3 regions of the Aestuariirhabdus haliotis genome follow, and region 1 is predicted to be linked to each of the others. Evidence: predicted binding sites of a transcription regulator. Region 1 holds the regulator's gene; each other region holds the start of a gene.

Region 1 (2,271 bases):
TAGAAGGGGTTAATGACGCATGCCTGATGCCAGAAAGGGAACCATTCGATGAAGAATACTGGCAACCGAAGGATTGTCATTGTAATCACGAGCAGAGATGGCTTGCATGGCATCGAAACCGGACATGGTAAAAGCCAGACTTCCCAGCATAAAATTGACTCGCCAATAGAGATCTGCAGGGGTAAGGCCAGGAACCGAGGCCGTCAACAAGCTCATATAACGAACAAAAACGTCAGAATAGGCGCTTCTCATGTAACGACGAAGGTGCCCTTGTGACTGAGAAAACGCCAGCCCCAGCAAGCGCATAAAAACAGAGAGATCATTTTCGGAGCGAGACTCAACTCGCAGCGCAGTCTCAACCAGTAACTTTAAGCAGGCTTCTATATCGGTAGGCTGGCCGTTGCTTTGTGTTTCCAATCGCTCGAGTTCGGCATCCAACAACTCACAAAAGGGATCGAGAAAACGAGAAAAAACTGCTTGGATAAGCGCCTTTTTGGAACCAAAGTGATAATTAACAGCGGCAAGATTAACCCCTGCCTGACTGGTTATGGTACGTAGAGAGGTTTCGGCAAATCCCTTCTCGGCAAATAGTTGCTCTGCTGCATCCAATATGCGAACTACGGTTTTGGATTGAGCCATCTTTTATTGTTCTTAATAGTTGAGTTGATGAATGTACGACCGTTTCAAACATACGTTTGCCTAGATATAAAGTCAATAATTTCACCTGCTTGGAGCGACTAAATAAGACGCTGTTCATACGCCGCGTTTGCCAACCGAGAAAAACTGTATATAATTCCAGTAGCTGTATAAAAAACCATACTTACAGGCAACCTCATGCAAAAACTAACAGCACGGCAAGCAGAAATTCTGGAATTTATTAAATCTTATATCGATGAAAAAGGTTTCCCCCCCACGCGAGCAGATATCGCCAAACAACTTGGATTTCGCTCACCCAATGCCGCCGAGGAACACCTAAAAGCATTAGCCAGAAAGGGTGCCATAGAGATCATTGCTGGTGCATCCAGAGGCATTCGCATTCCTGAATCGGAAGAGGACGGCCTTCCTATCGTGGGTCAGGTAGCCGCTGGAAGCCCTATACTGGCGATTGAGCACATAGAGGAGCACTGCCCGGTTAAATCCGAGTTTTTCAATCCCAATGCCGATTACCTGCTCCGGGTTAAAGGCGAGAGCATGCGTGATATTGGCATCCTGGATGGCGATCTGCTTGCGGTTCACAAAACCCAAAGCGTTCGTAACGGACAGGTTGTTGTGGCCAGGGTTGGTGATGAGGTTACGGTAAAACGGTTCCATAAGAGCCGCAACAAGGTCACTCTTTTCCCTGAAAACGAAGAGTTCGAACCCATCAACGTGGACTTGAGCCAAGACGACTTCGAAATTGAAGGGCTAAGTGTTGGTGTAATTCGACGCTAGAAAAGCCTGGATCGCACTTAGAATGCGGGCGGTAGCATAAGGCGTTTGGTGAGAGTTGGCACCTCTATAGAAAGAGAGGTGCCAGATTACAGAAGATATTAGTGAACGGTTCGCGGCGCTTCAACTTCGGAGGCACCTTCTGCCATGCTGCCAACCATAGCAATACCGGCATTGATCATGGCCTTGGCCACCTCAACATGACCCTCTTGCAGAAAAAGCTTGGCTTCTTCAGAGAAGTTAATGGTGACAAGAGGTTCCTCTTCGTCAGAGCGCTGCAGAACGATCTCACCGGAAGGAAGCTCGACAATTTCAAGATAGGAAGCGGGCATGACGTACTACTCTCGCGTTAGGGCCGGCTAGTCTATCACTTTCCCTAACTGACCACTACAGTAGCGCTTTAACACTCTTCAGAAGTTTCACGCATTCGTCTGATAAGCTCACCCAACAAACGGTGCCATTGTCGGCACTGATCGACATCGACCCCGCCAGAAACTGCAATAGCCCTCGTCAAGCCACCCGTGCAATAAGACACTCTTGCATTTAGCATTGAATGCAGCCAGGAGCCTGAATCAATCGAGAGCTGCTGAAGCTCATTGAGCTCTGGGCTATACAGCCCTGCTCGACGAAGTTCAAAAAGAGTTTTATCGATGTTTTCAAGTTTGGCATTGTAGCCGCACTGCCCGGCGAGCTCGGCACAAAGTGCACCATACGCAGAATCCAATCCCCTAAGAACTGCTTCAGCATAGGCATCAGAGAGAGCAGCATCTGCCCCCCTCTCTGCCCACTCCCCCAGCAACAACCAGACCTGATGCAGGGAACGGTTGGTTATGTGCGAATAAT
Region 2 (2,271 bases), on a different contig from region 1:
CAGATTACGATCACTCTTTCTGGATTCGGCTTATGAAGTAGATAGAGCCAAATTGAAATCATTAAATTCAAGTGAAGCTACGCTCTAGTTTACTTTTCATGGTGATCCGATAGCTATGAGAGGTTTTCGGAGTGGTGTTCTTATCGAATGGACGGCAGGAAAATTCACAGATAGTTTGAGTGCTTCTTGATATATCTGTACGGAAGAAGCGTTTTCAGTTTTGGAGTTAATGGTTTGATTATGTTGCTAGGTGAGATTGTTCAATATTTTTTAATCAGTTTTTAGTATTTGTTTTATATTCGAAATGGTGTTTTATTTGTTCTCGGCTTAGGGTTCTTAATGCGTTGTGGATTTATTATTTTCGTTTGGGTGAAAAGTGAATCTCCCTATTCATATTTCGATTTACCTGTAAATATTGGGTGTGGAGGAATAGGTATGAATTATAAAAATGATCTAGAGGAGGTTTTTATAAAAGCTATTGAAGCGGCAAATTCTGAATTGTCAGTTTTAGGTTTAGAAGTTTCGAAATTAGATATGACTGGTTCTGGTCGAAGCTTAACTCCACCTGAAGAATATAAAGATCTCGGTGGTGTATGTGTTTGCTATAAGTCAGTGTGTGGTTGTGTTATCTGGTAATGAAAAGTTATTGATTTATTTTTGTTGTTATTTTTTCATATTAATTCTAGATAATAATTTTTTAGTGATAGTGAATGCTAATATCTATCTGTTGTTTGTGGTTTTGGAGGAATCAATTGTTTTAGTGGTCAATTAAGAATTTTATGTTGGATTTTGTTTTTGTTATGTTGTTTTTCTTTCATTGTAATTTTTTTACTGCTGAAATAATTGATTTTTCTGTTGTATTGTCTTTGGTTTAGTTATTTTAATATATTTTATAATTTTAATTTATAAAAGATTTTGATTTGGTGGGGTGTTTTAAATTGAATTTTTAGAGTAAGTAAAAAATATGGGCCATAAATATGGTAATTGAAATGGTATAAGAAGTTTAGATTGTGACATTTTTTTTCTACGTAACGAAATGACTAATCGAAATACAGAATGAATGGCAGGATCTATTAGCTTTTTTACATTACTGTCCAGTATTTAGCGGTGCAATTAAGGTCTCAATTTTTCTTATGGAAGCGCTGGCAGGCGTTTCTGCTATGACGGTCAGATAAGACGACCCTCTATACGCCAACTTGATTGTTTGGTAACTACCGAACATAATTATACCTGTATATTTATACAGGTATAATTATGTCTCTAATCTCCTTCAGTAGTGCTCAGGCGGCCACCGCTCTGCGCCTCCCTTTGTACCTCTCCAGGGTTTCCGCCGGCTTTCCCAGCCCTGCCGATGATTACGTCGATAAGGGCCTGGATCTCAATGAATACCTGATTACCCACCCGGCAGCGACCTTCTTTACGGTCGTCTCCGGCGAGTCCATGGAGGGCGAGGGCATTTTCGATGGCGATATTCTGGTGGTGAACCGGGCGCTGGAGGCGGTAGACGGTGATGTGGTGGTTGCGGTGATCAACGGCGAGTTGAGCTGCAAGCTGCTGGATACCAAAAAGCGCCGGTTGCTCTCGTCGCACCCCGATTACCCGCCGATCCCCGTTTTCGAAGGGGCGGAGCTGGTGATTGAGGGGGTAGTGCCTTTTTCTATCCGGTGTCACCGTGATCGCCATCGTTGATGCCAACTCCTTCTATGCCTCCTGCCATCAGATCTTTCGGCCGGATCTGCGCAACAAGCCGGTGGTGGTGTTAAGCAATAACGACGGCTTTGTGGTGGCTCGATCCTGGGAGGCCAAGGCACTGGGGGTTCCAGATCTGGAGCCCTTTTTCAAAATTGAACCCCTGCTACGCCGGCACCGGGTCGCCATTTTTAGCTCCAACTACCCGCTGTACGGAGATATCTCTGCGCGGTTTATGAGAACCCTGCAGGGCATAGGGGACCAGGTGGAGGTGTATTCGATCGATGAGATGTTCTTGTCCCTGACTGGGCACCAGGATCTGAATCGCCTGGCGTGGCAAATGAAAGACAGAGTCTGGCAGCACGTGCGCCTGCCGATCAGTGTCGGCATCGCACCGAGTAAAACCCTGTCCAAGCTGGCAAACCATGTTGCCAAGCGGCATCGACAAGGGCAGGGCGTTTGTGTGCTGGACCAGCCAAAGAAATGGGAGTGGGTTTGTCGCCGGGTACCGGTTACCGCCGTATGGGGCATTGCCAAGCGAATGGCGCGGAGATTGGCGACTCTGGATATCCACTCGGCCTG
Region 3 (2,271 bases), on a different contig from region 1:
TCGCAAGCGCACACCGACGCCCAGCAAGCGGACCGGTTTCGCCCCTCGCTGCCAGGCCTGGCTCATCAAGGGGCGGTACTGGCTTTCCTCCAGATGCTGATCAGCCTCGCCACTGATTAACGCCTCCAGGGTTGTCTGGGTAAAATCGGCAAATTTTACTTTCACGAAACGCTTGCTCAGCGAATACCCCTCCGGCAGTTTCCCTTGCAGTCGGCGTTCCAGCTCAGTCAGTAAGCCCGGCAATTGCTCGAGCACGGTTTCCAGGGTGGGTAGGTCCTGATCAAAGGTATGCTCCACACTTAGTGACTTTCGACGTCGGCTGCTTTGCACAGTGCGGTTATCGATTCCCTGGGCCAATTGATGCAGACGATCGCCAAAGCTGCCGAAGTAATTGATCAGGTCGAGTTGGCTGAAAACTCTCAGTTCGCCGCAGGTTTCAATGCCAAGGCGTTTTAACTTTTTTTCCGTCACACGCCCTACTCCATGCAGCCGTTTAACCGGCAGCTGCTGCACAAAACTGTCAACCTGCTCCGGCAAAATCACAAACAAACCGTCGGGTTTATTCCAGTCGCTGGCAACTTTGGCCAAAAACTTATTCGGGGCCACTCCAGCCGAAACAGTAATATTGACCCGTTCGCGCACCCGTTGGCGTATCTCCTCGGCAATGCGTGTCGCGCTGCCCTGATGGTGCGAAGACGCACTCACATCCAGATAAGCCTCATCCAGGGACAGGGGTTCAATCAGCTCGGTATAGTCGGCAAAAATCTTATGAATTTGCCGGGATGCTTCGCGGTAAGCGTCCATACGTGGCCGAATAAACCGCAACGATGGGCAGAGTTTACGAGCGGTCGCCGCCGCCATCGCCGAATGTATGCCGAATTTGCGGGCCGGGTAATTGCAGGTTGCCACAACACCCCGGCGATCGGGGCTGCCGCCGACGGCGATAGGAAGACCCTGCAGGGAAGGATCATCGCGCATCTCGATCGCGGCGTAAAAGCAATCGCAATCGATATGGATTATTTTTCGCTGGGGGCTGGCAGGCATGAGCAATGCTATTGGTAGAAAACCTGGAACCGTCTATTTTCCAGCCAAGCACTGTATAAATCAACAGCTAACGCTATTTAAGCGGCTGACAGAAACGGCAGGGCTTCCAATAAAACCCTGATAAGTTTAGGGTATTTGACTCGCCATCGGCCTGCTGGCACTATCGATCTGTTATAACAGGGACTTAGTCATTATGAGTAGCTATAAGATTATTGTTGCCGACGACCACCCGCTGTTTCGCACAGCTCTGCAGCAAGCCGTCAATCAGGCCGTCGAAGAGGTCAACCTGCTCGAAGCTGAGTCCATTGAATCCCTGCAGCAGGTTCTGGAAACCCATGGTGATGCCGATCTGGTGCTGCTCGACCTGCACATGCCCGGTGCCCACGGATACTCCGGTTTGATCTACCTGCGAGGGCAATACCCGCAAATCCCGGTGGTGATGGTATCGGCGACCGAGGATGTATCGGTCATCAATCAGGCGATTGAGTATGGTGCATCGGGATTTATTCCCAAATCTTCCTCCCAGCAAACCATCGCAACCGCCCTGCAAGCTGTGCTGGATGGCGATGTCTGGCAACCCGAAAGTTCGATTGGTGCTGCCGCCAACAATGAAGCCAGCCTGGATCTTGCCGAGCGTATTGCCTCTTTGACGCCGCAACAGTTCAAGGTATTGGGTATGCTGACCGAGGGTATGCTGAACAAACAGATCGCTTACGACCTCAATGTTTCGGAAGCCACCATCAAAGCCCACGCGACCGCCATCTTCAAAAAACTGAACGTTCGCAATCGAACCCAGGCGGTTATTGCCGTGCAGCAACTGGAAATCGAGCCACCCCAGCTGGACAACAGCAACGGCTAGGACCTTCCCTCGCTCTAACCCTTTATATCCCCTTCCTGCCTCAGCGCCGGCTAAGGCTGCTGATCAGCGCCCTCAGTGCTGCCGGCTTGACCGGCTTGGCCAGATAGGCGACGCCCTCTTCCCGCGCCTGATCCTGCAATGTCTGACGACCATCGGCAGTAATCAACACCGCCGGTAAGGGTACACCCATCTGTTGGCGTAACCCCAGTATCGCTTCCAGCCCGGTTTTGCCATCGTCCAGGTGATAGTCGGCCAGCAGAATATCAAGCTCGATACCACTATCGAGCAGGGCCAATCCGCCCGCCAGATCGCGACTGACGAACACCTCGCATTGCCAACGTTCCAGCAGCGCTTTCATGCCTGCCAAA

The links. The regulator LexA, encoded in region 1, represses DNA repair genes until DNA is damaged. The targets are predictions, from matches to a motif close to TACTGTNTANNTANACAGTA.
Region 2: MIB40_RS18940 (LexA family protein) is a predicted target of LexA. The motif match lies at 1,229-1,248, and genes of this name have one in related genera.
Region 3: dinB (DNA polymerase IV) is a predicted target of LexA. The motif match lies at 1,094-1,113, and genes of this name have one in related genera.

The regions. Positions count from the first base shown of each region.
Region 1 covers NZ_JAKSDZ010000003.1:109,071-111,341, reverse strand. The annotation lists gene MIB40_RS03755 (TetR/AcrR family transcriptional regulator) at 10-639, opposite strand; gene lexA (transcriptional repressor LexA) at 835-1,431, shown strand; gene MIB40_RS03745 (hypothetical protein) at 1,530-1,760, opposite strand; gene MIB40_RS03740 (DUF6586 family protein) at 1,829-2,271, opposite strand, start outside.
Region 2 covers NZ_JAKSDZ010000073.1:1,896-4,166, reverse strand. The annotation lists gene MIB40_RS18945 (hypothetical protein) at 436-636, shown strand; gene MIB40_RS18940 (LexA family protein) at 1,255-1,689, shown strand; gene MIB40_RS18935 (Y-family DNA polymerase) at 1,673-2,271, shown strand, end outside.
Region 3 covers NZ_JAKSDZ010000065.1:8,459-10,729, reverse strand. The annotation lists gene dinB (DNA polymerase IV) at 1-1,044, opposite strand, end outside; gene MIB40_RS18390 (response regulator transcription factor) at 1,235-1,903, shown strand; gene MIB40_RS18385 (PAS domain-containing hybrid sensor histidine kinase/response regulator) at 1,944-2,271, opposite strand, start outside.